2 regions of the Streptomyces sp. NPDC111516 genome follow, and region 2 is predicted to be linked to the other one. Evidence: riboswitches for the same ligand, from Rfam matches in the RefSeq annotation. Region 2 holds a riboswitch; the other holds the start of a gene.
The links. A riboswitch is a leader RNA that binds a small molecule or an ion and turns the genes downstream of it on or off. The one in region 2 is predicted to bind S-adenosylmethionine.
Positions count from the first base shown of each region.

Region 1: it holds a riboswitch for S-adenosylmethionine, as region 2 does, so the genes downstream of both, thrC (threonine synthase) here and ACZ7L9_RS01825 (aminotransferase class V-fold PLP-dependent enzyme) in region 2, are expected to answer to the same signal.

Region 1 is NZ_JBVKBV010000006.1:185,532-192,646, reverse strand. It holds gene ACZ7L9_RS14875 (alpha,alpha-trehalose-phosphate synthase (UDP-forming)) at 1-1,181, opposite strand, end outside; gene ACZ7L9_RS14870 (glucosyl-3-phosphoglycerate synthase) at 1,244-2,194, opposite strand; SAM riboswitch class I at 2,348-2,474, shown strand; gene thrC (threonine synthase) at 2,492-3,793, shown strand; gene ACZ7L9_RS14860 (MoaD/ThiS family protein) at 3,824-4,102, shown strand; gene ACZ7L9_RS14855 (cold-shock protein) at 4,525-4,731, shown strand; gene groL (chaperonin GroEL) at 5,065-6,687, shown strand; gene ACZ7L9_RS14845 (hypothetical protein) at 6,806-7,115, opposite strand, start outside.
Region 2 is NZ_JBVKBV010000001.1:389,200-396,314, reverse strand. It holds gene ctaE (aa3-type cytochrome oxidase subunit III) at 1-19, shown strand, start outside; gene qcrC (cytochrome bc1 complex diheme cytochrome c subunit) at 82-891, shown strand; gene qcrA (cytochrome bc1 complex Rieske iron-sulfur subunit) at 888-1,940, shown strand; gene qcrB (cytochrome bc1 complex cytochrome b subunit) at 1,937-3,586, shown strand; gene trpD (anthranilate phosphoribosyltransferase) at 3,711-4,775, shown strand; SAM riboswitch class IV at 4,996-5,113, shown strand; gene ACZ7L9_RS01825 (aminotransferase class V-fold PLP-dependent enzyme) at 5,289-6,665, shown strand; gene ACZ7L9_RS01820 (Lrp/AsnC family transcriptional regulator) at 6,746-7,027, opposite strand; gene ACZ7L9_RS01815 (rhomboid family intramembrane serine protease) at 7,024-7,115, opposite strand, start outside.

The sequences.
Region 1 (7,115 bases), on a different contig from region 2:
GACAGCACCAGCGCGCAGCCGTGGTCGGAGACCACAGGGACCTCCTTGGCGACCAGGTTCATGCCGTCGCGGATCGGGTTGACGAGCGCCACGTCGGCCAGCCGGTACGCGGCGAGCGAGCGGGCGAAGTCGTCCTTGACGTGGAGCACGACCGGCGTCCAGCCCGCCGTGCCGTACGCGGCGTTGATGTCGTCGGCGACCTGCCGCACCTCGGCCGTGTAGTCGCGGTACACCGCCAGGTCCTGCCGCGAGGGGTACGCGAAGGCGACGTGGACGACGCGCTCGCGCCATTCGGGCCGCTCCTCGAGGAGCGTGCGGTAGGCGAGCAGCCCGCGCACGATGTTCTTGGACAGTTCCGTCCGGTCCACTCGTACGATCGTCCTGCGCCCGGGGCCGATCTGCTCCCGCAGCGCCGCCATCCGCTCGTCCACGTCCGCCTCGTGCGCGCGGCGGCGCAGGAAGTCGGCGTCCGCCCCGAGCCCGTGCACCCCGATCCTGGTCCGCCCGGTGCCGCCCAGGAGCTCCGTGCAGCAGCCGATGAAGGCATCCGCCCAGCGCCGGGTCAGGAAGGCCGCCCGGTCGGCGCCCAGGATGCCGTGCAGCAGCTGCTCGGCGATGTCGTCGGGGAGCAGGCGGAAGTAGTCGACGGGCGCCCACGGGGTGTGCGAGAAGTGGCCGATCCGCAGGTCGGGGCGGAGGCCGCGGAGCATGCCGGGCACCAGCGCCAGGTGGTAGTCCTGAACCAGCACCGCCGCCCCGGGGCCCGCCTCCTCGGCGAGCGCCTCGGCGAAGGCCCGGTTGTACGTCTCGAACGACGCCCACAGCCGCCGGAACTCGGCGTCGAAGACCGGCTCCAGCGGGGTCTGGTACAGCATGTGGTGGACGAACCAGAGCACCGAATTCGCGATGCCGTTGTACGCGTCCGCGTGGACGGCCGCGTCGATGTCGAGCATCCGTACGCCGGGCTCACCGACCCCGCGCCGGACCGCCTCCCGGTCCCCGTCACCGAGCGCGGCGCACACCCACAGCTTTTCCTTGACGGCGCTCAGCCCGGAGACGAGCCCGCCGCCGCCCCGCTTCGCGTCGAGTGATCCGTCCGTGCCCAGCGTGTACGACACCGGGCCGCGATTGGACGCGACGAGGACCTGGGCGGCGGACTGGGCTTCGTGCTCGGAGACCATATTGCGGAATCTAGCCAGATCACGGACCGCCCAAACGTGCAAACGTGCGAAGTCGGGCCACGTCAGGCCGCGCGGCGCGAAACGTACTCCTCGATCTCACGCATCGGAGGCCGCTCCTCGGTGTCCACCGCATGGGTGCGCGGTACGAAACCGTCCTCGCCGCGCTCGAACTGGGTGAGCGAAGGCCGTACCAGGTGCCCGCGGGACAGCCGGAGTTGCGCGGTCCGGTAGATCGCCGCCGCCATCCGGCCGAGCGCCTGCCCGTCCTGGTGGCGGTGCCTGCGCACCCCCACGTCGACCTGGGCCAGCGCGTCCAGACCCACGGTGTGCAGCGCGTCGACCAGGAGGCCCAGCTCCACTCCGTACCCCACGGGGAAGGGCAGCTGTTCGAGGAGGGAGCGGCGTACGGCGTACTCGCCGCCCAGCGGCTGGACGAAGCCGGCCAGCTGCGGCCAGTGCAGATTGAGCAGCGGACGGGCCACCAGCTCGGTGACGCGACCGCCCTGACCTGCTGTGTCACCGAGCGGGCGGTCGTACATCGCCTTGACGAACCGGACGTCCGGATCGGTCAGCAGCGGGCCGACGATGCCGGAGACGAAGTCGGCCGAGAATTCCTTCAGGTCGGCGTCCACGAAGCAGACGATGTCCCCGCCGGTCACCAGGAGCGACCGCCAGAGCACCTCGCCCTTGCCGGGCACGGCGGGTATCCGGGGGAGTATGTCGTCCCGGTGCACCACTCGTGCGCCGGCCTCCCGGGCCACCTTCGCGGTGGCGTCCGTGGAACCGGAATCGATCACCACGAGTTCGTCGACCAGCTGGACCTTCTCCATCAGCTCGCGCCGGATCGTCGCGACGATCGCACCGACCGTCGCCTCTTCGTCCAGCGCGGGCAGCACGACACTCACGCTCCCGCGACGCGGGTCCCGGGCCTTGGCGGCGAGGAGCCGGTCCAGCGGGCGGTCGGCGGCCGACCAGGAACGCCTGGCCAGCCAGCTTTCGACCTCTTCCAGCACGGTCGATACTCCCTGCATGTGATCCATCTCGCGGTTCGGACGACTATCTCAACCGTCCGGAGCTTCGGTTACAGTCTTGAACAACGCGGACGGCCGTCGCATGTCGGGGTCGGTCCGCCAATAAACGCCTGGATCGGAGATCCAGCGCCATAGCGCTCATCCAGAGGGACTGAGGGAACGGCCCGTTGAAGTCCCGGCAACCCTCCTGCCGACCGCGAGGTCAGGTGGGGAAGGTGCCAATTCCGTCTCGTGGCGAAATGCGCCGCGAGGAAGATGAGGAGAAAGGGCCTCGCCTCCATGGCTGCGCAGACTGTTGCAGTAAGCACCGACTCTTCCGCCGAGGTTGTCGATCTGGGCCCCGCCGCGGCGCTTTCCTGCCGCGAGTGCGGCGAGCGTTTCGAACTCGGTCCCATTTTCGCCTGTGCGTCCTGTTTCGGGCCGCTCGAAGTGGCGTACGACCTGCCGAGCGGCTCCCCCGACGAGCTGAAGAAGCGCATCGAGGCCGGACCCGACAACATCTGGCGTTACGCGCCGCTGCTGCCGGTCCCCGCCGATGTCGCGGACAAGCCCAACATCAACCCCGGCTTCACCAAGCTGGTCAAGGCCGACAACCTCGCCCGTGAGCTCGGTGTCACCGGCGGTCTGTACGTCAAGGACGACTCCGGCAACCCGACGCACTCCTTCAAGGACCGCGTCGTCGCCATCGCCGTCGAGGCCGCCCGCGCCTTCGGTTTCACCACCCTCTCCTGCTCCTCCACCGGCAACCTCGCCGGCGCGGTGGGCGCCGCCGCCGCCCGCGCCGGTTTCCGCTCCTGCGTGTTCATCCCGCACGACCTGGAGCAGGGCAAGGTCGTCATGGCCGCGGTGTACGGCGGTGAACTGGTCGGCATCGAGGGCAACTACGACGACGTCAACCGCTTCTGCTCGGAGCTCATCGGCGACCCGCTCGGCGAGGGCTGGGGCTTCGTCAACGTCAACCTGCGCCCCTACTACGGCGAGGGCTCCAAGACCCTGGCGTACGAGATCTGCGAGCAGCTCGGCTGGCGGCTGCCCGACCAGATCGTCATCCCGGTCGCGTCCGGCTCGCAGCTCACGAAGATCGACAAGGGTCTCCAGGAGCTGATCAAGCTGGGCCTGGTCGAGGACAAGCCGTACAAGATCTTCGGCGCCCAGGCAGAGGGCTGCTCCCCGGTCTCCACCGCCTTCAAGGCCGGTCACGACGTCGTACGGCCCCAGAAGCCGAACACCATCGCCAAGTCCCTGGCGATCGGCAACCCGGCCGACGGCCCGTACGTCCTGGACATCGCCCGCCGCACCGGCGGCGCGGTCGAGGACGTCGACGACGAGCAGGTCGTCGACGCGATCAAGCTCCTCGCCCGCACCGAGGGCATCTTCGCGGAGACGGCGGGCGGCGTGACGGTCGGCGTCACGAAGAAGCTGATCGAGGCCGGTCTGATCGACCCGGCGCTGACCACCGTCGTCCTCAACACGGGTGACGGCCTCAAGACCCTGGACGCGGTGGCCGCCACCTCGCAGGCGACCGCCACGATCCGCCCGAGCCTGGACGCGTTCCGCGCCGCCGGACTCGCCACCAGCTGACCACCCGAGACTCCAGGAAGGGCACCCACCATGAGCGTCAAGGTCCGTATCCCCACCATCCTCCGCACCTACACGGGCGGCCAGGCCGAGGTCCCGGCCGAGGGCTCGACCCTCTCCCAGGTCATCGCGTCCCTGGAGCAGAACCACCCGGGCATCGCCGCACGCGTCCTCGACGACCAGGGCAAGCTGCGCCGCTTCGTGAACGTGTACGTCAACGACGACGACGTGCGCTTCGAGGGCGGCCTGGAGACGGCCACGCCGGACGGTGCCGGCATCTCGATCATCCCGGCGGTCGCGGGCGGCTGCTGATCCCCCGTCCGGCTTCACCGCGTCACCGGAATTGCCCCCTCCGCGAGAGAAACGGAGGGGGCAATTCTGCATGGTTGAGCGCGGTACAGTGTGGGAAGTCCCTCCAGCTGCCCGTGCCGCCCGCATATGAGAATGCGCCCGGCCGCGACAAGAAGCAGCCAAAGTGCTCGATCCCCTTGCGCCATAAGTCGCCTTTGCCCGGCCCGACTTGCCCTGGAACCGTATGAATTCCTCATATTCGGGCGTTCGGTGCTGCCCAGAATTCTCGTCCGATTGACCTGTTGCAGAGGGCAGTTGGGCAGATACATTCGGCCGCGGTCGACGCGTTCCGGCGCACGCACCCTCTCCTGTCGGAGGGTGAGTTCTGACCCGGGTCCGCGAAGTGCGGTCCTGTGCAAGGGCCAGTAATAGGGGAGTTAGGCATGGCTCAGGGCACCGTCAAGTGGTTCAACGCGGAGAAGGGGTACGGCTTCATCGCGGTCGACGGTGGTGCGGATGTTTTCGTCCACTACAGCGCGATCCAGATGGACGGGTACCGCACCCTCGAAGAGGGTCAGCGAGTTGAATTCGAGATCTCGCAGGGCCAGAAGGGGCCGCAGGCGGACATGGTCAAGCTCGCCGTCGGCTGAGCTCGACGCGGTCGGCCAACGACACTACTCACGCACGGAGGGCCCGTACCCCTGGGGTACGGGCCCTCCGTGCGTCCGTGTCGTCCGGGGCCGTCCGAGGGCGGTCGTCGCTGTCCACATCCCGAGGCGGACGCGTCGAAGGCGCTTGCACTCTCCGGGGTCGAGTGCTAATCATTGGCGTTAGCACTCTCCAGGTGAGAGTGACAGAACTTGGACCGGGCCGGTGAGGCCCGCAGGTCCGGTGGGGCAAGGAACCACCGGTCAGGCAGGCCGTCCGTCGCGGGCGCCACTCGGTCCGGAGCAATCCACCCCTGTCCGGGAGGACCACTTCACATGGCCAAGATCATCGCGTTCGACGAGGAGGCCCGGCGCGGTCTCGAGCGCGGCATGAACCAGCTCGCCGACGCCGTCAAGGTCACCCTTGGCCCCAAGGGTCGCAACGTCGTCCTTGAGAAGAAGTGGGGCGCCCCCACGATCACCAACGATGGTGTGTCCATCGCCAAGGAGATCGAGCTGGAGGACCCGTACGAGAAGATCGGTGCGGAGCTGGTCAAGGAGGTCGCCAAGAAGACGGACGACGTCGCCGGCGACGGTACGACCACCGCCACCGTTCTCGCCCAGGCTCTCGTCCGCGAGGGCCTGCGCAACGTCGCCGCGGGTGCCAACCCGATGGCCCTCAAGCGGGGCATCGAGAAGGCCGTCGAGGCCGTCTCCGCCGCCCTCCTGGAGCAGGCCAAGGACGTGGAGACCAAGGAGCAGATCGCTTCGACCGCCTCCATCTCCGCCGCCGACACCCAGATCGGCGAGCTCATCGCCGAGGCCATGGACAAGGTCGGCAAGGAAGGCGTCATCACCGTCGAGGAGTCCCAGACCTTCGGTCTGGAGCTGGAGCTCACCGAGGGTATGCGCTTCGACAAGGGCTACATCTCGGCGTACTTCGCCACGGACATGGAGCGCATGGAGTCGTCGCTCGACGACCCGTACATCCTGATCGTGAACTCCAAGGTCAGCAACGTGAAGGACCTCCTTCCGCTGCTGGAGAAGGTCATGCAGTCCGGCAAGCCGCTGCTGATCATCGCCGAGGACGTCGAGGGCGAGGCCCTGTCGACCCTGGTCGTCAACAAGATCCGTGGCACCTTCAAGTCCGTTGCCGTCAAGGCCCCGGGCTTCGGTGACCGCCGCAAGGCCATGCTCGGCGACATCGCCATCCTCACCGGTGGCACCGTCATCTCCGAGGAGGTCGGCCTCAAGCTGGAGAACGCCGGTCTCGACCTGCTCGGCCGCGCCCGCAAGGTCGTCATCACCAAGGACGAGACGACGATCGTCGACGGCGCCGGTGACACCGACCAGGTCCAGGGTCGCGTCAACCAGATCCGTGCCGAGATCGAGAACTCCGACTCGGACTACGACCGCGAGAAGCTCCAGGAGCGCCTCGCGAAGCTGGCCGGCGGCGTGGCCGTCATCAAGGCCGGTGCCGCGACCGAGGTCGAGCTCAAGGAGCGCAAGCACCGCATCGAGGACGCGGTGCGCAACGCCAAGGCCGCCGTCGAGGAGGGCATCGTCGCCGGTGGTGGCGTGGCTCTGCTCCAGGCCTCGGCCGTCTTCGAGAAGCTGGAGCTCTCGGGTGACGAGGCGACCGGCGCCAACGCCGTCAAGCTGGCGCTGGAGGCCCCGCTGAAGCAGATCGCCGTCAACGGTGGTCTTGAGGGCGGCGTCGTCGTCGAGAAGGTGCGCAACCTGGCCGTCGGCCACGGTCTGAACGCCGCGACCGGCGAGTACGTCGACATGATCGCCGAGGGCATTCTCGACCCGGCGAAGGTCACGCGCTCCGCCCTGCAGAACGCCGCGTCCATCGCCGCGCTGTTCCTCACCACCGAGGCCGTCATCGCCGACAAGCCGGAGAAGGCCGCCGCGGCCGCCCCGGGCGGCATGCCGGGCGGTGACATGGACTTCTGATCCTGACGGATCGGTAGTTCCTGTACAGCTCTGCCACATCGACCCCCGGGACCGACAGGTCCCGGGGGTCGATGTCGTTTCGTCGGTGTCTGTCGCAGTCCGTTGCGGTCCGTCGTCGTTACGGCAGCCGGTCGAGGAGCCAGGTGCTGAGTTCCTCCGTCACGAGGGTGTGCCCCTCGTTGCGGGACGCGAGTTTGAACTCGTCCAGCCCGCTCTCCTCCTCCGGGAGCGAGGAGATGTCCGCGTACAGCTCCTCGTCCGTGTCCAGATCGCGGATGTCGACCGCGCTGACCGCCGGTACGAAGCAGTGCGAGCGGATACGTACGTCGGTCTTGAAGCCGAGGATGGGGTTGAGGGCGTTGAAGGCGTCGGCGAGGATGCCGAAGCCTTCCAGCGAGCCGCCGGGTGCGCCATCGATCGACGGGAGT
Region 2 (7,115 bases):
GATCTACATGATCAAGTAACCGGGCTCGAACCCGAACCACATCCAGCATCGACGCAGAAGATCCTGACACCGGGGTAATCCGTGAAAAAGCTCTCCGCACGACGACGCCATCCGTTGGCGGCGGTCGTCGTACTACTCCTCGCGCTGGCGGCTACTGGGGGGCTGTACGCCGCGTTTGCGCCCGCGAGTAAGGCGCAGGCCGACGACACCGCCCAGTCCCTCGCCATCGACGAGGGCAAGAAGCTGTACTCCGTCGGTTGCGCCAGCTGCCACGGAATCGGCGGTCAGGGCACCACCGACGGGCCGAGCCTGGTGGGCGTGGGCTCCGCCGCCGTGGACTTCCAGGTCGGTACGGGCCGCATGCCGGCGCAGCAGCCGGGTGCCCAGGTACCGAAGAAGAAGGTCATCTACAGCCAGGCCGAGATCGACCAGCTCGCGGCATACGTCGCGTCGCTCGGCGCCGGTCCGATCGTTCCGACCAAGAGCCAGGTCGACCCTGCCGGCGCGGACATCGCCAAGGGTGGCGAACTGTTCCGTACCAACTGTGCGCAGTGCCACAACTTCACCGGCCAGGGCGGTGCGCTGACGAACGGCAAGTACGCGCCCAGCCTCGAAGGCGTGGACCCGAAGCACCTCTACGAGGCCATGCAGACCGGCCCGCAGAGCATGCCGTCCTTCCCGGACACGACGATGCCCGAGCAGCAGAAGCGGGACATCATCGCGTACGTCCAGACCGTGAACAGCGCCCAGACCGAGAACCCGGGCGGACTCACGCTGGGTGGCCTGGGGCCGGTCAGCGAAGGCTTGTTCGCCTGGATCTTCGGGCTCGGCGCCCTGATCGCACTTGCCATTTGGGTCGCGGCCCACACCGCTAAGGCCAAGAAGTCATGAGTAGCCAAGAGATTCCAGACGAGAACCTGCCCGCTGAGCAGGACCACGCGCACGGCGCGGTAAAGGTCGCGGACGACCCGTTCGCCGACCCGGGGCTGCCGGCCCACAAGCCGCGCATCCAGGACATCGACGAACGTGCCGCGAAGCGCTCCGAGCGCACCGTCGCGCTCATGTTCACGCTGTCCATGGTGGCGACGGTCGGCTTCATCGCCTCGTACGTCATCTTCCCGGTCGACAAGATCGTGTTCATCTGGCCCTTCGGCCATGTGAGCGCGCTCAACTTCTCCCTGGGCCTGACCCTGGGCGTGGCCCTCTTCGCGATCGGCGCAGGTGCCGTCCACTGGGCGCGCACCCTGATGTCCGACGTGGAGGTCGCCGACGACCGGCACGCCATCGAGGCCGAGCCCGAGGTCAAGGCCAAGGTCCTCGCCGACTTCGCGGCAGGTGCCCAGGAGTCCGCGATCGGTCGGCGCAAGCTGATCCGCAACACCATGTTCGGCGCGCTGGCCCTGGTGCCGCTCTCCGGTGTCATGCTGCTGCGCGACCTCGGTCCGCTGCCGGAGAAGAAGCTCCGCAACACCCTGTGGGGCAAGGGCAAGCAGCTCATCAACATGAACACGATGCTGCCGCTGCGTCCCGAGGACGTCTCGGTCGGTTCGCTGACCTTCGCCATGCCCGAGGGGCTGACGGAGGAGGCGGAGGACTTCCAGAACCAGATCGCCAAGGCCGCGCTGATGATCATCCGCATCGAGCCGAAGAACATCAAGGACAAGCGCGAGCGCGAGTGGGCCCACGAGGGCATCGTGGCCTTCTCCAAGATCTGCACCCACGTCGGCTGCCCGATCAGCCTGTACGAGCAGCAGACGCACCACGTGCTCTGCCCGTGCCACCAGTCCACCTTCGACCTCTCCGACGGCGCCCGCGTCATCTTCGGTCCGGCCGGTCACGCCCTTCCGCAGCTGCGGATCGGTGTGAACAGCGAGGGCAACCTCGAGGCGCTCGGTGACTTCGAAGAGCCCGTCGGTCCTGCATTCTGGGAGCGCGGATGAGTACTGCGACCACGAACACACCCGGTGCTTCCGCACCGGGCAATCGCAAGGCGCCCGCCGGCGAGCGGGTGGCCGACTGGGCGGACGGCCGGCTCGGGATCTACTCCCTGGCCAAGGCCAACATGCGCAAGATCTTCCCGGACCACTGGTCCTTCATGCTCGGTGAGATCGCCCTCTACAGCTTCATCATCATCATCCTCACGGGTGTGTATCTGACGCTGTTCTTCCACCCGAGCATGAACGAGGTCGTGTACCACGGCTCGTACGAGCCGATGCAGGGCATCAAGATGTCCGAGGCCTATGCCTCGACACTGGACATCAGCTTCGACGTCCGCGGTGGTCTGCTGGTTCGCCAGATCCACCACTGGGCCGCGCTGATCTTCCTGGCCGGCATGTTCGTGCACATGATGCGCGTGTTCTTCACGGGTGCCTTCCGCAAGCCGCGTGAGATCAACTGGCTGTTCGGCTTCCTGCTGTTCGTGCTGGGTATGTTCACCGGCTTCACCGGCTACTCGCTCCCGGACGACCTGCTGTCCGGTACGGGTGTCCGCTTCACCCAGGGCGCGATCCTGTCGATGCCGATCGTCGGCACGTACATCTCGATGTTCCTGTTCGGCGGAGAGTTCCCCGGCCACGACTTCGTCGCCCGGTTCTACTCGATCCACATCCTGCTGCTGCCGGGCATCATGCTCGGCCTGCTGGTGGCGCACCTGATCCTGGTCTTCTACCACAAGCACACGCAGTTCGCGGGTCCCGGCCGCACCAACAAGAACGTGGTCGGCATGCCGCTGCTGCCGGTGTACATGGCGAAGGCCGGTGGCTTCTTCTTCCTGGTCTTCGGCATCGTCGCCATCATTGCGGCGATCGCCTCGATCAACCCGATCTGGGCCATCGGCCCGTACCGCCCGGACCAGGTGTCCACCGGCGCCCAGCCCGACTGGTACATGGGCTTCGCCGAGGGTCTGATCCGAGTGATGCCTGGCTGGGAGATCAACCTCTGGGGTCACACGCTCGTCCTGGGTGTGTTCATCCCGCTGATGGCCTTCGGACTGGTTCTCGCGATCATCGCGGTCTACCCGTTCATCGAGTCCTGGGTCACCGGGGACAAGCGCGAGCACCACATCCTGGACCGCCCGCGCAACGCCCCGACCCGGACGGCCTTCGGCGTCGCCTGGATCACCGAGTACTTCATCGTCTTCGTCGGCGGTGGCAACGACCTGTGGGCCACGCACTTCCACCTGTCGCTGAACGCCATCTCCTGGTTCGTCCGGATCTTCATCTTCGTGGGACCGGTCCTCGCGTTCATCGCCACCCGGCGGATCTGCCTCGGCCTCCAGCGCCGCGACAAGGAGAAGGTGCTGCACGGGCGCGAGTCCGGCTTGATCAAGCGCCTGCCGCACGGTGAGTTCGTCGAGATCCACGAGCCGCTCGGCCCCGAGCAGCTGCACACACTCACCGCGCACGAGCAGTACGAGCCGGCCGAGATCGGCCCGACGGTCGACAAGAACGGTGTCGAGCGCAAGGTGTCCGCCCTGCAGAAGCTGCGGGCCAGGCTCAGCAAGGGCTACTACGGCGAGAACAACCAGATCGCCAAGCCCACCGTCGAGGAGTACAAGGAGATCACCAGCGGCCACGGTCACCACTGATCGCCTGAACTGATCGCCACAGCAGGAGCCCCGTCCATCCGATGGACGGGGCTCTTCGCTGTCCCCGGCCCTCGATAGGGTGGGGGTGACCCCTTTTATCGGCTGTGGACCCCAGGAGCGGACCATGAACGTTGTGACCCCGGTCGGCGGCGACAGCGTGGCGGACCGTTCCTGGCCCGGCCTGCTGAACCCGCTGCTGCGCGGCGAGAACCTGACCGCGGACGACACCGCGTGGGCGATGGACCGCATCATGAGCGGTGAGGCGAGCGACGTGCAGATCGCCGGTTTCGCGGTGGCGCTGCGTGCCAAGGGCGAGACGGTCGACGAGGTGTCCGGCCTGGTGCGGGCGATGTACGAGCACGCCAACACCATCCACGTACCCGGTCGTACGGTCGACATCGTCGGCACCGGCGGCGACCTCGCCAAGACGGTCAACATCTCCACGATGTCGGCGATCGTCATCGCGGGTACCGGTGCCAAGGTCGTCAAGCACGGCAATCGCGCATCCTCGTCGGCGAGCGGTTCCTCCGACGTGCTGGAGAAGCTCGGCGTCAACCTGGAGCTCAGCGCGGAGCGGGTCGTCGAGGTCGCCGAGGAAGCGGGCATCACCCTCTGCTTCGCGGTGAAGTTCCACCCGGCTCTGCGCTACGTGGCCAGGGCCCGCAAGGAGCTCGGCGCCCCGACGACGTTCAACATCCTGGGGCCGCTCACCAACCCGGCGAAGGTGCGCTCGCAGGCCATCGGCGTCGCCGACCTGCGGATGGCGCCCATCGTCGCCGGTGTCCTCGCCGAGCGAGGCAATTCCGCGCTGGTCGTCCGCGGTGACGACGGCCTGGACGAGCTGACGACGACCGCGACCTCGCGGGTCTGGGTGGTCCGGGACGGATCGGTGCGCGAGGAGGCGTTCGACCCGCGCGACGTCGGTCTGGAGCTGGTGCCGCCACAGGCGCTCCGCGGTGGCGACCCCTCGTACAACGCGGATGTGGCCCGCCGGGTACTGGCCGGCGAGCACGGGCCCGTACGGGAGGCCGTGCTGCTCAACTCCGCGGCGGCGCTGGTGGCCCTGGACCCGACGGACGGCACGCTGAACGAGCAGATCGCCGCCGGGATCGAGAAGGCCGCCGAGTCCATCGACTCGGGGGCGGCCCGGCAGGCGCTGGAGCGCTGGGTGGCGGTCAGCAACGCCTGAGAGCCTGTCGGGTGACCTCTGATCGGGCGGCCACGACGTGGCACGCACGCTTCCGGCGCCTTGGAATCGCACGCACCACGCGGCGTCCGCTCCCCGATCGAAGGTCACCCGACAGGCCCTGAGAGCTTGTCGGGCGACCTGAGGGAAGGTGACGTGGGGCGCGGTCCGGATCCTGGACCGCGCCTTGCGCGTCGACGCGCGTATGGCAAGATGCTGCGCAGGTCATGAGTGACAGCGACTACGGCCCCGGCCCGCTGTCCGGCAACCCTCCGTCCGTGGCGGGGTGCCCCGGGTGAAGACCAGGCCGTAGGCAGCGAGGTCTGCGGCAAGCGCGGGCCCCTCGGCATCTGTGAATGCCAACCCCCGGGGTCCTGGTCCCTAGGGAGTCTCTTGTGAGCAAGCGAATGCGATAGGGCTCTCGGCCCTCCTCCGCACCCCTCTTTTTCTCTTTTCGCTGCGCTGCCGCGTATCCGCCGGCGCACGCGATTCGCCTGCCTGTTACGGGAGTTCGCCATGTCTGTCTTCACCGCTGCCGCCGACCAGTCGCTTTGTACCCCCCTGCCGGTTCTGGGCAAGGATGTAACGGTTCCGCTCGTCACGGGTGGTGAGGTCACGTACGCCGCTCTCGACTACGCCGCCAGCGCCCCGGCCCTGCAGCGCGTCTGGGACGACGTCGCCGCGTATGCCCCGTACTACGGCAGCGTCCACCGTGGTGCCGGGTACCTCTCGCAGCTCTCCACGGACCTCTTCGAGAACAGCCGCGCGACGGTCGCGGAGTTCCTCGGGTGCCGCGCGGAGGACCAGGTGATCTTCACCCGGTCGACCACCGACTCCCTCAACCTGCTGGCCGCCGTCATCCCCGCCGACTGCCAGGTCTTCGTGTACGAGACCGAGCACCACGCCTCGCTGCTCCCGTGGCGCGACGCCCGGGTGACCTACCTCAACGCCCCGCGCACCCCGGCCCAGGCCGTCGAGACGCTGGAGCGGGCGCTCGCCGACCGTGAACCCTACGGCCCGGCGCTGGTCTGCGTCACCGGTGCCTCCAACGTCACCGGTGAGCTGTGGCCGGTGAAGGAGCTGGCAGCCGCCGCGCACGCGCACGGTGCCCGGATCGTGCTGGACGCCGCGCAGCTCGCCCCGCACCACCCCGTCGACATCGCCGAGCTGGACGTCGACTGGGTCGCCTTCTCCGGGCACAAGCTGTACGCGCCGTTCGGCTCGGGTGTGCTCGCGGGCCGGGCCGACTGGCTGCGGGACGCCGAGCCGTACCTGGCCGGCGGCGGCGCCTCGCGCAAGGTCGCCCGGCGCGGCGACGGCGGTGTGGACGTCGAGTGGCACACCACCGCCGCCCGCCACGAGGCCGGTTCCCCCAATGTCGTCGGCGTGTACTCCATCGCCTCCGCCTGCAAGGCGCTCACCGAGGCCGGCTTCGACAACCTGGTCGCCCGGGAGCAGCACCTCGTCACCGCGGTCCGGACCGGTCTCGCCGAGGTCCCCGAGGTCAAGGTGCTCTCGCTGTTCGGCGACGACGCCCCGAGGGTCGGCGTCATCTCCTTCGTGGTGGAGGGCTGGAACAGCTCGCACTTCGCCGCCGCGCTCTCTGCCGAGTACGGCATCGGGGTCCGCGACGGACTGTTCTGCGCACACCCGCTGGTCCGCACCCTGCTGGGCAGCGACCCGCAGGAGGCCGGCGAGTGCGGCGCACCGGAGGCGGAGCCGGGCGAGCGGTCTCTGAACGCGATCCGGGTGAGCTTCGGGGCCGGTACGCCGGACGAACACATCGAGCGCTTCGTCCGCGCGGTCAAGGAGCTGGTGAGCGAGGGCGCCCGGTGGAAGTACCGCACGGAGGACGGCCGCTGCGTCCCGGACCGGGGTACGGCGCAGCTCTGACGGCCGCGTAACACTTCGGCGGGGGACGGGCGTCCGAGCCCGTCCCCCGCCGAAGTGTCACGCCTTGGTCGGGGGCGTACCTACGCGTCGAGGCCGATGGCGAAGGCGGCCTCCAGGTCATGCTGCGAGTACGTACGGAAGGCCACATGCGTGTCGGTGGCCTCGACGCCGGGGATCTTGCTGATCCGGCCGGGGATGACGTCCGCCAGATCGTCGTGCTTGGCCACCCGGACCATGGCGATCAGGTCGTACGTACCGGTGACCGAGAAGACTTCGCTGACGCTGTCCAGTGCGGCGATGGCTTCGGCGATCTCGGGAATCCGGTCCACGCTGGTTTTGATGAGCACGATCGCGGTGATCACGGCTGGCTTTCTCCCTCGGTGGCCCTGGCTGGAGTCTTCACTCTATCCGTACGCCGGTAACGCCCCCAGGCGTAGAGAAAGCCGAGGG